DNA from 4 places in the Rhizobium sp. N621 genome. Region 4 is predicted to be linked to each of the others. Evidence: predicted binding sites of a transcription regulator. Region 4 holds the regulator's gene; each other region holds the start of a gene.
What was found. Region 4 encodes LexA, which represses DNA repair genes until DNA is damaged. Its sites were predicted from a motif close to TGTTCNNNNTGTGTTCNG; they were not measured.
Positions count from the first base shown of each region.

Region 1: a site for LexA is predicted at 2,041-2,058, ahead of AMK00_RS20640 (helicase-related protein). Genes of this name have one in related genera too.
Region 2: a site for LexA is predicted at 2,053-2,070, ahead of uvrA (excinuclease ABC subunit UvrA). Genes of this name have one in related genera too.
Region 3: a site for LexA is predicted at 3,256-3,273, ahead of AMK00_RS33085 (ImuA family protein). Genes of this name have one in related genera too.

Region 1 covers NZ_CP013495.1:4,293,981-4,299,389, reverse strand. Annotated here, with positions in the region: gene AMK00_RS20640 (helicase-related protein) at 1-1,982, opposite strand, end outside; gene AMK00_RS20635 (DUF3309 family protein) at 2,779-2,934, shown strand; gene AMK00_RS20630 (YMGG-like glycine zipper-containing protein) at 2,961-3,221, shown strand; gene AMK00_RS20625 (beta-ketoacyl-ACP reductase) at 3,631-4,356, opposite strand; gene AMK00_RS20620 (acetyl-CoA C-acetyltransferase) at 4,424-5,409, opposite strand, start outside.
Region 2 covers NZ_CP013495.1:2,221,447-2,226,855, forward strand. Annotated here, with positions in the region: gene uvrA (excinuclease ABC subunit UvrA) at 1-1,930, opposite strand, end outside; gene AMK00_RS10810 (single-stranded DNA-binding protein) at 2,213-2,725, shown strand; gene AMK00_RS10815 (DUF2569 family protein) at 2,946-3,512, shown strand; gene AMK00_RS10820 (MarC family protein) at 3,647-4,294, opposite strand; gene gyrA (DNA gyrase subunit A) at 4,532-5,409, shown strand, end outside.
Region 3 covers NZ_CP013495.1:4,373,003-4,378,411, forward strand. Annotated here, with positions in the region: gene AMK00_RS20965 (error-prone DNA polymerase) at 1-826, opposite strand, end outside; gene AMK00_RS20970 (Y-family DNA polymerase) at 823-2,241, opposite strand; gene AMK00_RS33085 (ImuA family protein) at 2,282-3,235, opposite strand; gene AMK00_RS20980 (metallopeptidase family protein) at 3,398-3,835, shown strand; gene AMK00_RS20985 (DUF1737 domain-containing protein) at 3,859-4,065, opposite strand; gene AMK00_RS20990 (HpcH/HpaI aldolase/citrate lyase family protein) at 4,065-4,970, opposite strand; gene AMK00_RS20995 (hypothetical protein) at 5,084-5,317, shown strand.
Region 4 covers NZ_CP013495.1:2,000,909-2,006,317, forward strand. Annotated here, with positions in the region: gene AMK00_RS09770 (ComEC/Rec2 family competence protein) at 1-1,702, shown strand, start outside; gene lexA (transcriptional repressor LexA) at 1,683-2,402, opposite strand; gene AMK00_RS09780 (VOC family protein) at 2,601-3,497, shown strand; gene kdsA (3-deoxy-8-phosphooctulonate synthase) at 3,494-4,339, shown strand; gene eno (phosphopyruvate hydratase) at 4,481-5,409, shown strand, end outside.

The DNA.
Region 1 (5,409 bases), 2.1 Mb from region 4:
AGCGACTTCACCTCCTCGGTGACGTCACGGCGGAAGAGCACGCCGAGATTTTCGACCAGCTGGAAGGCAAGGCCCTTGGCAAGACCCTGCAGGTCTTCGGCGCGCGACAGATCGTCCAGCGGCTTCAACACCGTGCTGATGTGATGATTGACGAAACGTTCGATACGGGCGGCGACGTGATCGCGGGCATTGCCCGTCAACTGCTCGTCGGCAAGCAAAATCACACGCGGACGCATGACGTGGTCGCTGCCGGAAAGCCGCGCCACCGGATCGCCGAGCCAACGGATCAAGCCATCCGAACCGATCGCCAGATCGCTATTGCCCGCGGCATGCAGCCGGGCCGCACGGGCCTCGAACTCGAGCGCGAGCGCCTTCTGCGACGCAGCCTGAACCGCCTTGGCATCCGGTCCATCCGTTCCCGCCACCGGGGTGAAACGGAATCCACTCAACTGCCCTACATGATGTCCTTCAACGAAGACATCGCCATTCACACTGATTTCAGCTTCCAGCATCGCATTCTCTCTCAGGCGCTTCATGAGCACAGATGTCCTGCGATCAACAAAGCGTTTCGTCAACCTTTCATGTAACGCATCGGACAATCGATCTTCGATTTCCCGCGTCTTTTCCTGCCAATGTGTCGGATCGGCAAGCCAGCCGGGCCGATTCGAAACGTAGGTCCAGGTCCTTATCTGCGCGATTCGCGCCGAAAGCGTGTCAATTTCCCCATCAGTTCGATCCGAGCGATGAACCTGCTCCGCAAGAAACTGCTCATTTACCGTGCCATAGCGCACGAGATCGGAAAAGAGGGTCGAAATAAGATCGGCATGTTGGGCCGGAGTGATACGCCGGTAGTCGGGCAGCGCGCAAGCCTCCCAGAGTTTTTCGACACGGGCTGGCCTGTCGGCGAGGTCCATTACCTCGGGGTAGCGCGAAAGCTGCTCGAGCGCCTGCTGGTCGACCGCCGGCAGCGCCCGCGTCAGCCCGGGCACGCGCGGCCCGGCCTCCAGGCTGGCGCGCAGCGACTGAATCGAGGAGAAGTCCATCTCCGTCGTGCGCCACTGCAGAACCTTGACGTTGTCGAATTCATGTCCCTCGATGCGCTGCACCAGTTCCTCGTCGAAGGGCGAGACCTGTCCGGTGACGCCGAAGGTGCCGTCCCGCACGTGCCGCCCGGCGCGGCCGGCGATCTGGCCGAGTTCGGCCGGATTGAGGTTGCGGAACTGGTAGCCATCGAATTTCCGGTCCTGGGCGAAGGCGACGTGATCGACGTCGAGGTTGAGGCCCATGCCGATCGCATCGGTCGCCACCAGATATTCGACGTCGCCCGCCTGATAGAGCGCGACCTGCGCATTGCGGGTGCGCGGGCTGAGCGCCCCCAGCACGACCGCCGCGCCGCCGCGCTGCCGGCGGATGAGCTCGGCGATGGCATAGACCTCATCGGCGGAAAAGGCGACGATGGCGGAACGCTGCGGCAGCCGCGTGATCTTCTTCTGCCCGGCGTAAAGGAGATGCGAAAGCCGCGGCCGCTCGACGATCGTAATCCCGGGCAGGATGTGCTGCAGAATCGGCCGCATCGTCCCTGCACCCAGCAGCAGCGTTTCATCACGGCCGCGAAGGTGCAGGATGCGGTCGGTGAAGATATGGCCGCGCTCGAGATCGCCGGCGAGCTGCACCTCGTCGATCGCGACAAAGGCGGCTTTGGTCTCCCGCGGCATCGCCTCGACCGTGCAAACGGAAAAACGCGCATTGGGCGGCGAAATCTTTTCTTCGCCGGTGACCAGCGCCACGTTCTGCAAACCGACCTTCTCAACCACCCGCGTATAGACCTCGCGGGCCAGGAGCCTGAGCGGCAGGCCGATCACGCCGGTCCCGTGTGCGACCATGCGCTCGATGGCATAATGGGTCTTACCGGTATTGGTTGGTCCAAGCACCGCGGTCACACCGCGCCCGCTCAGAATCATCGGCTGCGAAGTCAGAGTCATGGTCCATGCAAGTGAGGCAAGCGCGCCCCGGGAAAAGTTTTGCCCTCTCGATGAGGCACAGAACACATGGACAGCTGCCGCCGCAAACGCAAGGGCAGATTTCAAAATGCGCCGGGGATTGCGACCTTTGCGAGTCGTCTAGGCGGTCCGAGTTTCCGATTTGGAACAGCGTGAGAACGAATCAGAGACGAATCGCTGACTCCTGCTGATTCAGCTTTTGTTCACGGCTAAGTATTGATTTTGAATCACTTTTTCCTACTAAATGCTGAATCGCGGGACTCTCTCCTGTTCGCATTTTTGTCGCCCTGCCGGAGGTCTGTCATGCGCTTTTAGTCAAGTGAAAAATGCGCCGAAATTAACCCTTTGATCAAATCCGGAACGAATCGGCGACGGATCGCCGACTGTGCTGTTTTCCCCTTTCGTTCACGGCCATATCTGGTGGCGTCGTGATGGTCCGCCGCTAGATGCGGGGCAGCGGAAAGGTCTCGTCACGTCGGTGTTAATCTTCCGGCGAGCAAATTCACACAGCGTTAAGCCTGGCCCGCTTGCGCCGCTGGACCGATCAAAAACGGAACGAATCACCGACGAATCGAAGACATCCAGGCCTTCCCGCTTTGTTCACCGCAACCTATTGTATATAAACGCCTTTTTAACCATACGAGCGATTTGTCGGGGGTGACGGTTCACAAACCATGAATCGCCTTGCGTCCTAATTCACGCGCCCAACCGGGAACAAAAATCGCCAATGCGTGTTTCTTGTCCATCCAGATTGCGGATGAAATGAAGGAAAAACACCATGCTTGGCACGATACTTCTCGTTATCCTCATTCTGCTCTTGATCGGAGCCTTGCCAAATTGGGGTTATAGCCGTGGCTGGGGCTATGGACCTTCCGGCGGTTTGGGGCTAGTTCTCGTCATTATCATTATCCTTGTACTAATGGGCCGCATCTAAAGCCCGACAACCTGGGGAGTTACGACATGATGAAGAAGATTGTTCTTATTGGCGCGCTCGTGGGCGCTCTCGCATCCTGCACGGCGACCGAGCAGGGCACGGCGATCGGCGCCGGCACCGGTGCGGTCATCGGCGGCGCCGTCACCAACAGCTGGGGTGGTGCCGCTGTCGGCGCCGTTGCCGGCGGCCTGACCGGCGCTCTCATCGGCCAGTCGGTCGAACGCCGCGGCTACTGCATCTATCGCGATCGCTACGGCCGCCGCTACGAGGCTCGTTGCCGCTACTGACCGGCAAACGCATATCGGACTTCCCAACGGGCGCTTCGGCGCCCGTTTTTCTTTGCCGGCGGGTCCGTCAACGGGACGTTGACGATCGCGAGAGAGGCGAGGAACGTAGGCAGCGCAACATACCCTTTCTCCCCAGCGGGGAGAAGGTGCCGGCAGGCGGATGAGGGGGCTACACGGAACATCCCTCCCCCTATGGAAATCCCGGATGGGTGGGTGATTGGAAAGACCGGCGGCGCCGGCCCCCTCATCCGCCCTACGGGCCCTTCTCCACGAGGGGAGAAGAGGGAATCGAGAGGCCACGTGCTATCCCTTCGCCCCGTTTACGTGAAAAGGACGGGCCGAGACCAATGGTTCGGCCCTGTTGTTTCGAGTAAGGGGCTAGGTGGCTTTGCTCGGAGGATCTGCTGTCTTAAACGAAGAACTGCCCGCCATTGGCCGTCAGCGTCGAACCGGTGATGAAGCCGGCATCGTCGGAGACGAGGAAGGTGACGCAGCGCGCGATTTCTTCCGGTTCGCCGAGCCGGCCGACCGGGATCTGCGGAATGATGCGTTCATTCAGCACTTTCTCCGGCACGGCAAGCACCATTTCCGTCCCGATATAACCGGGGCAGATGGCATTGACCGTGATGTTTTTCGCCGCCCCTTCCTGGGCAAGCGCCTTGGTAAAGCCGAGATCGCCCGCTTTGGCCGCCGAATAGTTCGCCTGGCCCATCTGGCCCTTCTGGCCGTTGATCGAGGAGATATTGACGATGCGGCCGAAGCTGCGGTCGCGCATGCCGCTCCAGACCTGATGCGTCATGTTGAACAGGCCGGTCAGGTTGGTGTTGATCACCTCGTGCCACTGTTGCGGCGTCATCTTGTGGAACATCGCGTCGCGGGTGATGCCGGCATTGTTGACGAGGATTTCGACCGGCCCGATCTCTCGTTCGACCTTGGTGATCCCTTCACCGCAGGCAGCGTAGTCCGAAACATCCCATTTGAATACTGCAACGCCGGTGACGTCGTGGAAGGCATGAGCCTTCTCGTCATTACCGGCATAAGTGGCCGCAACCCTGTAGCCGGCATTTTTCAGCGCCATGGATATCGCCGCGCCGATGCCGCGTGTACCTCCGGTGACCAGAGCCACTCTGCTCATGTTCCGCTCCCCCTCTGTGTTTTCGCCACTCGTGGCGGCATTTCAATCAATGACGGATCGTATGCTATTAAAGTGCTTCAAAGCACATGGCGACGCCCATGCCGCCGCCGATGCAAAGCGTGGCGAGGCCCTTCTTCGCGCCGCGGCGCTTCATCTCGAACAGCAGCGTGTTGAGAATGCGCGCGCCGGAGGCGCCGATCGGATGCCCGATCGCAATCGCCCCGCCATTGACGTTGACGATCGACGGATCCCAACCGAGATCCTTGCTGACGGCGCAAGCCTGAGCCGCGAAGGCCTCGTTGGCCTCGACAAGATCGAGATCGTTCACAGACCAGCCGGCCTTTTCCAGCGCCTTGCGCGACGCCGGGATTGGGCCGGTGCCCATGATCGAAGGATCGACGCCCGCCGTTGCCCAGGAAACGATGCGGGCAAGCGGCTGAATGCCGCGCCGGGCCGCTTCCGCCTCGCTCATCAGCACGGCGGCGGCAGCGCCGTCGTTGAGACCGGAGGCATTGGCGGCGGTGACCGTGCCATCCTTGTCGAAGGCCGGGCGCAGCTTGCCCATCGCCTCGAGCGTCGCGCCGTGGCGGATATATTCATCGGAATCGACGGTCACGTCGCCCTTACGTGTCTGGATAACGTAGGGAATGATCTCGTCGGTGAAGCGGCCGGCCTTCTGCGCCGCCTCCGCCTTGTTCTGCGAGGCGACGGCGAACTGATCCTGGTCGTCGCGCGACAGCTGCCACTGCCGTGCGACGTTCTCGGCGGTGATGCCCATATGGTAGCCGTGAAAAGCGTCGGTCAGGCCGTCCTTGATCATCGTGTCGACCATCTTCATGTCGCCCATCTTCGTGCCGCTGCGCAAGTGCGCGGCATGCGGCGCCATCGACATGGATTCCTGGCCGCCGGCAACGATGATCCTGGCGTCGCCGGTGGCGATCTGCTGCATGCCGAGCGCGATGGCGCGCAGGCCCGAGCCGCAGAGCTGGTTGACGCCCCAGGCCGTCGTTTCCTTCGGAAGGCCGGCCTTGATCGCCGCCTGACGGGCCGGGT
Region 2 (5,409 bases), 220 kb from region 4:
TGTTGCCGCGTGCGCCGATCACCTTAATTTCGCGGCCCTTCTTCGGCTTGCGGCGCTCTTCGGGAACGGGAACGCCGAGTTCGCCGGAGAGATATTTGCCGGTCAGCGACTTCGGATTGTCCATGATGTCCTGCGGCGTGCCATGGGCGATAACCTCACCGCCATGGATGCCGGCGGCCGGACCGATATCCACCACGTCGTCGGCCGTCAGGATCGCATCCTCGTCATGCTCGACGACGATGACGGTGTTGCCGATGTCACGCAGGTGCTTCAGCGTGTCGAGCAGCCGGGCGTTATCGCGCTGATGCAGGCCGATCGACGGCTCGTCGAGCACGTAGAGCACGCCCGTCAGCCCCGAACCGATCTGCGAGGCGAGCCGGATGCGCTGGCTCTCGCCACCCGATAGCGTGCCGGAATTGCGCGAAAGGCTCAGATATTCCAGGCCGACATCGTTCAAAAAGCGCAGGCGGTCGCGGATTTCCTTGAGAATGCGGACGGCGATTTCGTTTTGCTTGGCGTTGAACGTCGCCGGCAGTGCCTCGAACCAGTCGCGCGCGATGCGGATCGACATGCCGGTGACTTCGCCGATATGCAGCTTGTCAATCTTCACCGCCAGCGCTTCCGGCTTCAGGCGGAAGCCGTTGCAGGCCGGGCAGGGGGCGGCCGACATGAAGCGCTCGATATCCTCGCGCGCCCAGGCGGAATCGGTCTCCTTCCAGCGGCGTTCGAGATTGGTGATGATGCCCTCGAAATTCTTGTGCGTCGTATAGGAGCGGGCGCCGTCGGCGTAGTGGAACTCGATCTTGTCGTCGGTGCCGTTGAGAATGACGTCCTTGGCCTCGTCGGACAGGTCGTTCCAGCGGGTGCCGAGCTTGAAGCCGTAATGTTTGCCGAGCGCTTCCAGCGTCTGGTTGTAATAGGGCGAGGTCGACTTGGCCCAGGGCGCGATCGCTCCGTCGCGCAAAGTCCGCTCCGGTTCGGGCACGATCAGGTCGGGGTCGATCTTCTGCTGGGCGCCGAGACCGTCGCAGGTCGGGCAGGCGCCGAAGGGATTGTTGAAGGAGAAGAGCCTGGGTTCGATTTCCGGGATGGTGAAGCCCGAAACCGGGCAGGCGAATTTCTCCGAAAACAGCACGCGCTCATGCGTTTCGTTCAGCGACTTGTTGGCCGAACCGCCGGCCGAGGTCTCTTCCGGCGGCAGCGGCTTGTCGGCGAATTCGGCGATCGCCAGCCCGTCGGCGAGCTTCAGGCAGGTTTCAAGGCTGTCGGCCAGGCGTGCCGAGACATCCGGGCGCACGACGATCCGGTCGACCACCACGTCGATATCGTGCTTGTATTTCTTGTCGAGAACAGGCGCCTCGGCGATCTCGTAGAACTGGCCATCGACCTTGACGCGCTGGAAGCCCTTCTTCATCAGCTCCGCCAGTTCCTTCTTGTATTCGCCCTTGCGGCCGCGCACGAGCGGCGCGAGAATATAGAGACGAGTACCCTCGCCGAAAGCGAGGATGCGGTCGACCATCTGGCTGACGGTCTGGCTCTCGATCGGCAGGCCTGTCGCCGGCGAATAGGGAACGCCGACGCGGGCAAAGAGCAGGCGCATGTAATCGTAGATCTCGGTGACCGTGCCGACCGTCGAGCGCGGGTTGCGCGAGGTGGTCTTCTGCTCGATCGAAATGGCAGGCGACAGCCCGTCGATCTGGTCGACATCGGGCTTCTGCATCATTTCCAGGAATTGCCGGGCATAGGCCGACAGGCTTTCGACATAGCGCCGCTGGCCCTCGGCATAGATGGTGTCGAAGGCGAGCGAGGATTTGCCGGATCCCGAAAGCCCGGTCATGACGATCAGCTTGTTGCGCGGCAGATCGAGATCGATGCTCTTCAGATTGTGCTCGCGCGCGCCGCGGATGGAGATCGTCTTCAGTTCGCTCATCGTCTCTGCTTTGGTTTTCTGGATAACAGCCCTTATTTAGTGATGCCGACGGGCGAGTCGAGGCTGAATATCCTGGATGGCTCAAGGTTTTCGATTCTGTTGACAGGATCATACGGATAAACTAGAACAAATAAAGAACAAAATTCCTGATGAATGCATGCGGCTTTCTGATGGATAAACATGTGGATGAACGACCGTTTACGCGCATTGGCGGTCCGCGATGGTTTAAGGTGCGCCGATCGATCAACGCCGCCGGGCAGGGCGGCAGGCAGGGTGAAAAGCATGGCTGGTAGCGTGAACAAGGTAATTCTGGTTGGAAACGTGGGTGCAGACCCTGAAATCCGCCGCACTCAGGATGGCCGGCCGATCGCCAACCTCCGCATCGCGACCTCGGAAACCTGGCGCGACCGCAATTCCGGCGAACGCCGCGAAAAGACCGAGTGGCATACTGTCGTCGTCTTCAACGAAGGCCTCTGCAAGGTCGTCGAGCAATATGTGAAGAAGGGCGCCAAGCTCTATATCGAAGGCCAGCTGCAGACCCGCAAGTGGCAGGATCAGCAGGGCCAGGACCGCTACTCGACGGAGGTCGTGCTGCAGGGCTTCAATTCGACGTTGACGATGCTCGACGGCCGCGGCGATGGCGGCGGCGCGAGCTCCGGCTTCGGCGGTGGCCGTGGCGGCAGCAGCAACAATGATTACGGCGATGACTACGGCGCCCCGGCTCCTTCATCATCGCCGAGCCGCGGCGGCGGCGGCAACTTCTCGCGCGATCTCGACGACGACATCCCGTTCTAAAGAGAATTGTGCGAACCCCGGCGGATCAGCATTGGAAGAACGGATTGAAATTGTCCGACTTTCTTGCTCGGGCTCGGTCGGCGAGACGCCAAGTGGTCTTTTGCGAGATTGGTTCCAGATGCTCCGCGAATAAAAGCGGGTGATCGGGCAGAACTGGTGTCGGGGATGAACGGAACCGCCTTATGCAGGTGGAGATTTCAGGCTTTCGGGGGATTTGCTGATGGGATCGTTTTCTATTTGGCATTGGTTGATTGTTTTTCTATTTTTCGGAGTGCCAATTTACTTTGCTGTTAGATCAGCCAGGAGAACAACAGACCCAGTCAACGGCCCGTCGGGTTTCGGTGGGTGGCTTCTGCTTTTAGCAATAGCAGAGGTCGTAGGACTACTTAAAATACTGGGAGCTGTTGCGAAGTCGGTAGAAAATTATGCTGAATATGATGGTGGCGGAGGAGGCCAACTGGTGTTTATTGGCGAGGCCGCCTTGAACTTTGCGCTTATGGCGCTTCAAGTAGTGGTACTCTGGTTTATGTTTAAAAAGGACAGAATATTTCCGAAGTTGTTCTTCTATCAGTGGATAGCTATCCCAGTCGCCCTCGTACTCGATATTGCCTTCGTTTCCACCGTCCTAGGTGTCGGTGTTAATCAACTTCTGACGGCCGAGATTGTTGCCCCGAGCGTATTTGCGACTATCGTCACCGGCCTGTGGGTGTGGTACGTGTCCAAATCGGTAAGGGTTCGGAACACATTTATCCAGCAAGTCCGCACTCGGAGCGAGATATTTTCGTAGAAAGCGACGATTTGATCCTCCCATTCAGCCTATACGCCGTGTTCTGATTTTCCGTTCTGACCGGTGGACCTGCGTGGTAGTACTTCGGAGCAGGATGTTCGAAAACGGCGTCAATGCTCTCGTTGATTTTCCGATCAATGCGGCGTCGCGCTGATCAGATTGAGCGCCGCCTTCGCACCGTCGACGACGAATTGCACTGCAAGGGCGGCGAGGATGACCCCGAGCAGCCGCGTCAGGATCGCCCGGCCGGTGACGCCGAGGAAGCGGTCGAGCCTTTCGGCGATCAGTAGCATCAGGAAAGTCAGCAGCAGGTTGGCGGCGATGACGGCGATCAGCTGCGCTTTTTCGACCGAGGACGGCAGTGTGCCGGCAAGCAGAATCGTCGCCGAGATCGCGCCCGGGCCTGCGATCAGCGGCAAGGCGAGGGGAAAGACGGCGACATTCTCGATATGATCCTTGGTGACCGCAGCCTCCGAGGCCTTCTCCTTGCGCTCCTGGCGCCGCTCGAACACCATCTCGAAGGCGATCCAGAAGAGCAGCAGTCCGCCGGCGATACGGAAGGCGCCGATCGATATGCCGAGCACGCCGAGCACCCCGGCGCCGAACAGGGCGAAGACCGCCAGTATGATGAAGGCGATGGTCGAACCGCGCAGCGCCACCTGCGTCCGCTGGGCCCTGCTCATGCCGGTCGTCAACCCCAGGAACAGCGGCGCCAGCCCCGGCGGATCGATGGTGACAAGTAGCGTCGTGAAGGCGTTGATCAACTGGTCGGCGCTTGCCATCGTCTCTCCGAAAGCCCATATGGGTGCGTGATTTTCTGCGATTGTGAAGCGGGGATTTGGATTTGGCAAATATGCCGCGGCGGCCCGCGGCGGATTTGTCCGGTTCGGTCGCACAAGTCCCGTGCTTTACCCTTTTTCGGCCGCAAAAGCCTGTTCAAAACGCGCTCGGAAATTGGCGCGGGAACAGGCTTTCCGCTATAAATCTTCAAGTGATTCTAGAAGAGATCGTGATCTGTTTTGACTGAGCAAACACCCCCCGGCGGCGGGAAGCTCCCGCCAGGCATCGAGCCCATCTCCATCATGGAGGAAATGCAGCGGTCGTATCTCGATTACGCCATGAGCGTCATCGTCAGCCGCGCGCTGCCCGACGTGCGCGACGGCCTGAAGCCCGTGCACCGGCGCATCCTCTACGGCATGTCCGAGCTCGGCATCGACTGGAACAAGAAATACGTCAAATGCGCCCGTGTCACCGGTGACGTGATGGGTAAATACCATCCGCACGGCAACGCCGCGATTTATGACGCGCTCGCCCGCATGGCGCAGCCATGGTCGCTGCGCCTGCCGCTGATCGACGGTCAGGGCAATTTCGGCTCGGTCGACGGCGATCCGCCGGCGGCCGAACGATACACCGAATGCCGCCTGGAAAAGGCTGCCCATTCGCTGCTCGACGATCTCGACAAGGAAACCGTCGACTTCCGCGACAACTATGACGGCACGCTGTCCGAGCCGGTCGTGGTTCCCGCCAAATTCCCTAACCTGCTCGTCAACGGCGCCGGCGGTATCGCCGTCGGCATGGCGACCAACATTCCGCCGCACAACCTGTCGGAAGTTATCGACGGCTGCATTGCGCTGATCAACGATCCGGCGATCGAGCTGCCGGAACTGATGCAGATCATTCCCGGCCCGGATTTCCCCACAGGCGCCAAGATCCTCGGCCGTGCCGGCATCCGCTCGGCCTACGAGACCGGCCGCGGCTCCGTCATCATGCGCGGCGTCGCCACCATCGAGCCGATGCGTGGCGACCGCGAGCAGATCATCATCACCGAAATTCCCTATCAGGTGAACAAGGCGACGATGATCGAGAAGATGGCCGAGTTGGTGCGTGAAAAGCGCAT
Region 3 (5,409 bases), 2.1 Mb from region 4:
TCCCGGTATTGGCAATCGCCTCCGGATAGTCGCGAAACAGCCGGGCCATTTCACGTGGGTCCTTGAGATAACGCTCGGCATTCGGAGCAAGAAGAAATCCTGCCTCGGCGATCGGCACATGCTCCCGGATCGAGATGACGATATCGGAAAGGGGGCGGCGATCCGTATGGTGATAGAGCGGCTGGTTGGTCGCGATGACAGGAATGCGGTGGCGGGCGGCGATCACGGAAAGTGCCGCGAAAACCTGCCTGTCGCGGCCATCATAGGCAGGCGCCAGCGCCACGTGAAACGCCTTGCCGAAACGGTTCCGGAACCGGGCGAGACAGGCTTCCAATTCCTGCTGGGCGACAGGCTCGATGGCAGCCGCCTGGCCGGGAACGAGGGCAAGCATCATCTTGTCTCCCCATTCCATGATATCCGCCTCGTAAAGCAGGCAGGATCCCTTTTCCGCTCTCAAATTTCCCGCACTCAGCAAACGGCAGAGATGCGCCCACCCTCGCCTGTTCTCAGGATAAGCAAGGATATCAGGCGTTCCGTCCGAAAAAACGAGACGGGCGCCCGGTTGAATCCGGATCGGATCGAGAACCTTCTCTTCCTCTCTGCCGTCGAGGTTCTTCTCGTGCCTTCTTCTGAATTTCTCTTCGATCTCCTGCGCCTGCGCATACGCCCGAACGACGCCGGCTACCGAATTCCGGTCGGCGATTCCAAGACCGGAAAGTTTCAGCGCAGCGGCCTGCACCACCATTTCCTCGGGCTTCGAAGCACCCTCCAGAAAGGAGAAATTGGTGCGGGCGCCGATCTCGAAAAATGCAGGTGCCGCACTCATGCGAAAATCCCGTGCATGAACCAGCGCGGCGGCGGCTCTTCACCGTAAAAGCCTTCGCGATAAATCCAGAAACGATGCCCGGCATTATCCTCGACACGGAAATAGTCACGCGTTTTGGCGTCGGCGCCATCGATCCACCACTCCATGGCAAGCCGTTCCGGGCCTTCGCTGCGCAGAACCTGATGCTGCATACGGCGCCACCGGAAACTTTGCGGCGGCCCTTCCGGAACTTCGGCAAGCAAGGCCTCCACCGGTTCCGGTCTGGCAAAAAGCCTCAGGGGCCGCTCGCTGCGAGCTGGGGAAAGACGGCATCCCTCGCTCCTGCGATGCGCCGGAAAACTTTCCATGAACGGGCTTGCAATAGCGGCACGCTCCGGCACGTGGCTTTCGCGGAGCTGAAAGCTTTGGAGACAGTCCGCGCCAAGGCGGGCCGCGACGCGGTCGACGAAAGCTGCAAGCGAGACCTCTCTTTGCCGGCCGCCGTCGAAGTCACCCTGTGTGCCTTCGAAGGGCTCATGGCGCACGACATTCAACCGCAGGATCTCGAAACCATATCCGGCATCGAGATCATCATGAATTGCCTGCAGACGCTGGGAAAAAAGATCCGCGATCCGCTTCGGCTCTCTGAGCGGCCGTGAAGCGCCGACCGAAATCCGGAAAACCCGGCCATCGACCCGAAACAGCACGAGTTCGAAGACGCGGCCACCGGCGCCGCGAGCCTCCAGGGAGGGTTTCAGCGACACGGCGATCTGGCCGGCAAGGGCAAGAATATCCTCTTCGGTGCCGATCGGCTCGGCCAGCCGCCGCTCGGCCGAAAGGCTCGCAACCGGCAGGCGCGGCGAAACCGGTTCCTCGTCATGTCCGAGCGCCTGATCGAGCCGCAAAAGCAGGCTCGCTCCAAAACGGCGGGTCAACGGCGCCCGCGGCGCATTCATGACATCGCCGATATATTTCAGCCCGAGCTTCTTCAGCGATGCCACGGTGTCTTCGTTCAATCGAAGCGCGGCGACCGGCAGCGGCGCCAGCACATCCTCCATTTCCTCGTCTTCGATGACGCCGCCATTGCCGAAACGAGCGATGGCCGAGGAAAGGCCGGGCGAAGAGGAGATCGAACCCTGGACGTCGAGCCCCATATGGAAAAGCCTGAGGAGAATATCCTTCAGCAACGCTCTTTCGCCGCCGAAAAGATGGGCACAGCCGCTAATGTCGAGAAACAGCCCGTCCCGTCCGTCGATCGCCACCAGCGGCGTATAGCGGTCGCACCAGTCGGCGATGGCTTCGAGCAGCCGCGCATCGGCGGCCGAATCCTCCTCAACGATATCGAGTTTCGGATGCATGGCGCGCGCTTCCGCGACACCCTGACCCTTCTTCAGGCCAAGCGCCTCCGCGGCCTCGTCCAGCGCCGTCAGCCGCATGGCATTTTCGTGCTTTCCGGCGCAGACGATCGGCGCAGCCTCAGGACGCCCTTTCGAACGCCAGGAAAGACCCCATTTTCTGCGGGCGATCCTGTCCGTCGAAAGATGCGGAAAGCTGAGCGCCAGGATGCGCTGACCGTTCGTCTGGAGTAAGAGCGCGCCTTGGCTCGTCGATGGGGAAAAACTGACGTTCATGGGGGTTCCACTCCAGAAGAAGGGAGAGCGGAGCCGGGTTGCGGCTCTTCTCCAGGCTGAGATGAAAAACCGGATTGCCGATACTGCCGGCAAGTCTCGATCCATCCGGCAGAGCCCGCATGCCGGAGGGCGCGGGTTCGGCAAGCAGCCGGAAGGCGGCGCTGCTCGCCTCCTCCTCTCCAGCCTGCCGAAGCAGGAAGAGGGGCCGGCCGGCCGCCTTGGCGCGAAGACCGAGCCGCCGGCTCTCGGTCAGGCCGAAATGCGCAGGATTGCCCCTGATCTCCAGGATGACCACCGAAAAGGCGCCGCTTTCCACCGCGGTTTCCGCAAGCCAGAGCGCCTCGTCGAGCTTGCGCGGCAAAGCCTGCAGGAAACACTCGGGCCGCAGGCCGAAATCCTGCAGACCCACTGCATAGGGAAGACCGGCTTCCATCGTCGAGACCGTATCGCCGATCCAGAGTATTGGCGAACAATCGCTCGCCTCCTCCACTCGCTGCAGCAGCGCTGCGGCCGCAAGGGCGAACCCACTGGCAGCTCCCGCATCCCGGAAAAGCGTCGAACGGATTTCCGTTATCGCATCGAGCGGCAGCCCGCCTTCCATCGCTTCGTCGAGCGATGCCACGCCAAACGGCAGGCGCTGTGCGCGCCCATTCCGTTCCGCATCCTGCCGCCCGGTCTCACCCGAAGCCAGGGCTTCCCGCTCCGCTGCCGCAAGCGCCGGCGCAGGCTTTCCTTCCAGCTTGGCAATGGTTTCGCGGAGCGCAAAAAGCCGCTCGCGCGCCAGGGCGTTCTGCGCCATGGCGTTTACTCCGTCCGTCTTGTTCCTGTTATGTTCTTATGGATTCCAGAGAGCTGAAGAAGAGTCAACAACCATTTTCTATGAATTTATTCCTGCCTTTGATTCCGCACTCGAAAATCGGCGGCAAAGGTTCTATATGGGCCCGCAAAGGAAGGAATATTCATGGCCCGCATAGACCAGAGCGATGATTGGCAGGACCGCCATGCGCCGACGATCAGCACCTTCGAGTCGCTGGCCATGGAGGCTTACAGCCATCTACCGGATGAATTCCGCCAGCTGACGACCAATCTCACGATCGAGATCGAGGATTTCCCCGATGACGACGTTTTCGAGGACATGGCGCTGGAAACCCCTTTCGATCTGCTCGGCCTTTTCGAAGGCAGGGGAATTTCCGAACGTTTCACCGTGGAAACCGGCGAGATGCCGAACCGCATCCGTCTCTACCGCCGCCCCATCCTCGATTATTGGGCCGAGAACGACGAGACGCTCGGCGATATTATCACTCACGTCCTGATCCACGAGATCGGCCACCATTTCGGGCTGAGCGACGAGGATATGGAGCGGATCGAGGCCAGCGCCGAGGAAGCTGCCGAGCGCTGAAACCGTGCGTTCGGCAGAAGGTCCTATTGCTCGGAGAGCTTCATCTCCGGATCATAATCCTTGCCTTCGACAGTCTTGACGACGGCCTGTCCGCACTGCATCGCGCCGGTTGCGGCATTGAAGGCATAGGTCGGCGAACCCTCCAGCGACCAGCCCTTGTTGAGGGCGGCGGTAACCTTGTGGCAGAAGGAAGCGTCGTCGGGGCCGGTCAGGAAGCGGTAGAGTTTCATCAGGCGTGCTTTCTTGCAGAAATCAGACGCGCTTTATGAACCAGAGCTTCGGCCTGGACAAGATGCAGCCGCTCGATCATCCGCCCGTTCGCATTGATGACGTTGAGGCCCCTGGCCGCCGGATCAGCAAAGGCTGATATGATTGCCTGCGCCTCGGCAATCTCCTCCGCGCTCGGGCCGAAATGCCGGTTGGCGGCCGCAATCTGCGCGGGGTGGATCAGCATCTTGCCGGCAAAACCCATGGCGCGTCCCTGCCCGCATTCGACGTCGAAACCTTCGCCATCCCGGAAATCGTTGAAGACGCTGTCGAGCGCATCGAGCCCATTGGCCTTGACCGCCAGAATGACCTGCATCAGCCAAGGCACGAGAAAGCTTCGCCCGGGCTGCGGCAGGACGCCGGTCTCCTTGCGCAGATCATTGAGGCCGACGACGACGCAATCGAGCCGCGCCCCCGGTATGCAGCCGGCTTCGGCGATCGCCCCGACATTCAGCACGCCACGCGGCGTCTCGATCATGGCCCAGATGCGCAGCTCCTCCGGCGCATCTGCATCGGCAAGCAGATCGCCGATGTCGGTGACATCCTGGGGGCCATCCACTTTCGGCAGGAGAACGGCGTCGGGCAAAAGCGCTTTGACCAGATCGAGATCCGCCGCCCCGAATGCGGATGACAGAGAATTGATGCGGATGATCCTTTCCTTGCCCGCAAGCGGCGGCCCGGCAAAAAAAGCCCGCAGATTTTCCCGCGCCTGACCCTTGTTCTCCGGCGCGACGGAATCCTCCAGATCAAAAATAACCGCATCACAATCAAGGGAACGGCTCTTTTCGAGCGCCCGGAGATTGATGGCCGGGACACTCAGCACCGAGCGGCGCAGACTTGAGGAACGCAGAGGTGTAGTTTGCTTCATCAGCCATTAGTGCCAAGCTTCGCAAAGCCCGGCAAGACAACAAAAAGCCATGCTTGCCTTGCAGAGAGGAAAAGGAAGGACCACATTCCTTTCTGTAGAAAGGTCTCAAACCCATGCAGAACATTCGCTCCATCTTCTTCATGCTGGCCGGCGCCACCTTTTTTGTCGCCATGCTGCTTCTCACCTTCTCGGTGACGCTTGCCGTCGGCGGCATCCTGACCGTGCTCATGGTCGGACGCGCGCTTTCGATGAAGATGAAGCCTGCTCCGGTCCGCGCCAAGGCAAACAACGGCAAGCCGGAGATGCGCATCTGGAACGACGGTCGCGGCACGATCATCGATCTCTGAGGCCTGCTTTAAAAAAAATCGCCGACACTGTCGCATCATGCTTCCATGATACGTCTTTGAAGCAGCCGGGCATTCTACCGGCGCTCAAAAAC
Region 4 (5,409 bases):
CGGTGCGCCGGAGAAACTCGACTTGGAGGCAGGCCCGCAGGCGGACAGGTCGACGGACGCGCTGCTCGAATGGCTCTACCGGCTGCGCAGTAGCATCGGCGACCGCATAAGATCGATCCTGCCCGGCGACACCGGCGCTTTTGCCGCTGCCCTGGTGACGGATGAACGGCGCGCCATCTCGAAGACGACGACGGAGGCGCTACGCCAGTCCGGCCTTGCCCACATCGTCGCGATCTCGGGCCTCAACATGGCGCTGTCGGCCGGCATTTTCTTCGTCGGTTTCCGGATGCTGCTCAGTCTCTTTCCCGGTGTCGCCCAAGCCTATCCGACAAAGAAGATCGCCGCCGCCGGCGCGCTCATCGCCGTCACCGCCTATTACCTGATCTCCGGTTTCGGGGTTTCGGCCGAGCGCGCTTTTATCATGATGGCCATTATGCTGATTGCCGTCTTCTTCGATCGGCCGTCGATCAGCCTGCGCAATATCGTTCTCTCTGCGCTCATCATCATCGCCATTTCACCTTCTGAAGTATTGGGACCGAGCTTTCAGATGTCCTTTGCCGCGACATTGGCTTTGGTATCGGGCTATCAGCTGTGGAAGGACAGGCGTGTCCGCGAAAGCGCTTTTCTGAAACTGCCGATCATCAGGCCGGTGGTTGCCGTCGCCGGTTTCTTCGGCGGCGTCTTCCTGACCTCGCTGATCGGCGGCTTTTCCACCGCACTGTTTTCGATCGAGCATTTTCATCGCCTGACGGCTTACGGCCTGCCGGCAAACCTTGCGACGATGCCGATCATCTCCTTCATCGTCATGCCGGCCGGGTTGCTGGCGATGTTGCTCATGCCTTTCGGTGTGGACGCTCCACTCTGGAAGGTGGTGGGATTCGGCCTCGATCTGGTGATTGCGGTCGCCAAGACGGTGTCCGGCTGGGGCGGTGATATCGGCGTCGGCCGCTTGCCCGCCTGGTATTTCGCAGTGGCGGTGGCAGGCTTTCTGCTGCTGACGCTGCTGCGCACCCGGCTGCGCCATGTCGGCACATCGATCATCGCCATCTCGACGCTCATCGTGCTGCTTCTGCCGCTTCCCCGGCCGCCGGATCTGGTGATTTCGGAGGATGGCAGTCTGGTTGCGGTCGTCGCGGCTGAGGCAATAGCTTCCAACCGTGAAAACCCGCCGGATTTCATCTTCGACCAGTGGCAGCGAGCGCTGGTCCTGCCGACACATGATCCGCCGAAGATGCTGGATGGTCCGGCTATCCCGCCGGAAGGAGAAGACCGCCGTGTCAGGCTTTCCCGCGATCAGCAGAACGAAGCGAGCGCAGCGATGCGGGCAGCCGCAGCAGGCGGTGAAGCAAACCGCTTTTCCTGCGTCAAGAAGGCCTGGTGCACATCAAGACTCGGCAATGGCCATATCGTCACCGTCATCGACAATGCCGCCTATCTCGGTCCGGCCTGCGATACGGCCGATATCGTCGTGACCTCGGTCCGTCTGCGCTTCGACAGCTGCCGTTCAGGCGGCACGCTTTTCACCGGCGAGACGCTGCGCAGGACCGGTTCCGTCGAATTGCGCTTCGCCGGTGCCGACCTGGAGGTCACCACCGCCTTCGATGCTTTGTCGCGACCATGGATGCGCCATCGCGCCTATGATTGGCGCAACGATCGTTTTACCGATTCCGGCCCATCCGGCGTCAGTGATAGCGACGGATGAGGCCGACGAGCTTGCCCTGCACCTTGACGCGGTCGGGTCCGAAGATGCGGGTCTCGTAGGCCGGGTTGGCGGCCTCGAGCGCGATCGAGGCACCCTTGCGGCGGAAACGCTTCAGCGTTGCTTCCTCGTCGTCGACGAGGGCAACGACGATATCGCCGGGACTTGCGGTGCTGCCGTTGCGGATGATCACGGTATCGCCGTCGAAGATGCCGGCATCGATCATCGAATCGCCCTTGACCTCCAGCGCATAGTGCTCACCGGAGCCGAGCATATCCGCGGGAACGACGATGTCGTGGGTGTTGTTCTGGATCGCCGAGATCGGAACGCCGGCGGCGATACGTCCCATGACCGGCACGGAGATGGAGTTGCCATTGTCGGCGACCGGCTTTGGCGCAGCGGGGGCGGCGACCGGCTGGGGCTTGCCGAGGCTGCCCTCGATGACGCTCGGCGAAAAACCGCGGCGCTGTTGAAGGCTGGGGTTATAGGCCTCCGGAAGTTTGATCACTTCAAGCGCCCGGGCGCGATTCGGTAGGCGGCGAATGAAGCCGCGCTCCTCGAGCGCCGTGATCAGCCGGTGGATTCCGGATTTCGAGGCGAGATCCAGGGCATCCTTCATTTCGTCGAAAGAGGGAGGGACGCCGGATTCCTTCATGCGCTCATGAATGAAAAGGAGAAGCTCCTGTTGTTTGCGCGTGAGCATCGACGTCAGACCCCGTGATTGAAACAAATCCAGAACAGACACTATATGTTCCATATGTGTTCCGCAAGTAGCTAAATTTCCGTAAAACTTCGTGGCAACTCGTCGAGATTTTTATTTTCATTCGCCGGATTGGTGCACATGTCTTGCATTGAGCGAGGTGCTGTCGCACATCTCTTGCCGGTTTCAGGAGGGATATTCATGAACGCGCATTCCGCCAAATCACACCCGCTGGATCATGTCGTGCTGCCCGTGGTCAATATCGATCTGGCGCGTGAAAGGCTCGGCAAGCTCGGTTTCACCGTCGCCGCTGATGCGCGCCATCCCTTCGGAACGGAGAATGCCTGCGTCTTTTTCGCCGACAAGACCTATCTGGAGCCGCTTGGCGTTGCGAGCATCGAGGAGAGCGAGGCAGCGGCCCGCCAGGGCAATGTCTTCATTGCCCGCAATCGCGCCTTTCGTTTCCGCTGCGGCGAGGAGGGACTTTCTGCGCTGGCCTTCCTCAGCGAGGATGCCGGCGTCGATCATAAGCGCTTCGTCGGCAACGGCGCGAGCGCCGGTGAGATGTTGCAATTCAGCCGGCCGATGCGGATGCCGGATGGTTCGGAGAGCGTCGGCAGCTTCAAGCTGGCCTTTGCAGCTGATTTGCGCGCCCCCGATTTCTTTCTCTTTACCTGCCAGCGCATCAATTCGTTCCCGACAGATCGCGCCGCGCTGGAGACGCATGCCAATGGCGTGATCGGTATTGCCGAGATCGCGCTTTGTGCGCCGGACCCGGCGGCATTCGCCGCTTTCGTCGGACTTGCGATAGGGCAGGCGGCGGCGGAGAAAACCGGTTTCGGCGTGAATATCGCGGCATCGAATGCGAAGATCAGCCTGATGACGCCGGAAGGGCTGGAGGCCTATTTCGAGCTTGTCGTCTCCTCCGCCGATCGTGGCCTGCGCGGCCGGGCAATCCTCTTCACTGTCGCCGATCTTGCCGTGACAGAAGCGCATTTGGCTGCTAACGGGGTGACCTACACGCGCAAGAACAACCGCATTCTGGTGAAGCCCACGCCCGGGCAGGGTGCGCTCTTCGCCTTCGAGGAAAAACGATGAGCACCGACACGAATTCCGAAGTCAGGATCGGCGAAGGCGAAGGCCAGGTCACCTTTTCCAATACCGCCCGCCTGTCGCTGATTGCCGGCCCATGTCAGATGGAGAGCCGCGATCACGCCTTTATGGTCGCCGGCACGCTGAAGGAGCTTTGCGGCAAGCTCGGCATAGGCCTTGTCTACAAGAGCTCCTTCGACAAGGCGAACCGCACCTCGCTCTCGGCAGAGCGCGGCATCGGCCTGGAGAAAGGCATGGAGGTCTTTGCCGACCTCAAGAAGGAATTCGGTTTTCCCGTCATAACCGACGTCCATACGGCCGAGCAATGCGCCGAGGTGGCCAAGGTGGCCGATGTCCTGCAGATCCCGGCCTTCCTCTGCCGTCAGACCGACCTTCTGATCGCAGCCGCCAGGACCGGCCGCGCCGTCAATGTCAAGAAGGGCCAGTTCCTCGCCCCTTGGGATATGAAGAACGTCCTGAAGAAGCTCAATGCCAGCGGCAATCCGAACGTGCTGCTGTGCGAGCGCGGCGCCTCCTTCGGCTACAATACGCTGGTTTCCGACATGCGCTCGCTGCCGATCATGGCGGCGATGGGCGCGCCCGTCATTTTCGATGCGACCCACTCCGTCGCCCAGCCGGGCGGGCAGGGCGAATCCTCGGGCGGTCAGCGCGAATTCGTCGAGACGCTGGCACGCGCGGCAGTGGCGACGGGTATTGCCGGCGTCTTCCTCGAAACACACCAGGACCCTGACAACGCACCATCCGACGGCCCGAACATGGTCTATCTCAAGGATATGCCGCGGCTGCTTGAGAAATTGCTTGCGTTTGATGCGGTCGCCAAGGCCTGACCTTCAACAGGATGACATGATCGTGGTCTAGGCCACTTGGGAACGCCGATTCGAAGGCTGGTAATTGCGGCATTGTAATTTGCACGCCTTCGCTTATGACAAGCTTCGAACGACTTATCACCCACCGAGCAGGAAGAACCCATGACTGCAATCACCGATATCATCGCCCGCGAGATCCTCGATAGCCGTGGCAATCCCACCGTCGAAGTCGACGTCTATCTCGAAGACGGCAGCATGGGCCGCGCGGCCGTTCCCTCGGGCGCCTCGACGGGCGCGCATGAGGCGGTCGAGCTGCGCGACGGCGGCAAGCGCTATCTCGGCAAGGGCGTCGAAAAGGCGGTCGAGGCGGCCAACACCGAGATCTTCGACGCGATCGGCGGCATCGACGCCGAAAACCAGATCCAGATCGACAACATCATGATCGAGCTCGACGGCACGCCGAACAAGTCGCGCCTCGGCGCCAATGCCATCCTCGGCGTGTCGCTCGCCGTCGCCAAGGCTGCCGCCCAGGCATCCGGCCTGCCGCTTTACCGTTACGTCGGCGGCGCTTCCGCGAGCCTCCTGCCAGTGCCGATGATGAACATCATCAACGGCGGCGCCCATGCCGACAACCCGATCGACTTCCAGGAATTCATGATCCTGCCGGTCGGCGCCGATTCGATCGCCGAAGCCGTGCGCATGGGTTCGGAAGTCTTCCATACGCTCCGCAAGGAGCTTGCCGCGCAGGGCCACAACACCAATGTCGGCGACGAAGGCGGCTTCGCCCCCGGCCTGAAGAGCGCGCCCGAAGCCCTCGACTTCATCATGAAGTCGATCGAGAAAGCCGGCTACAAGCCGGGCGACGACATGTGCCTCGGCCTCGACTGCGCCTCGACGGAATTCTTCAAGGACGGCAAGTATGTTCTCGAAGGTGAAGGCCGCACGCTCGAATCAGGCGCCATGGCCGAATATCTGGCCGAGCTTGCCGGCAAATACCCGATCATCTCGATCGAAGACGGCATGGCCGAAGACGACTGGGATGGCTGGAAGGCACTGACCGATCTGATCGGCAACAAGACCCAGCTCGTCGG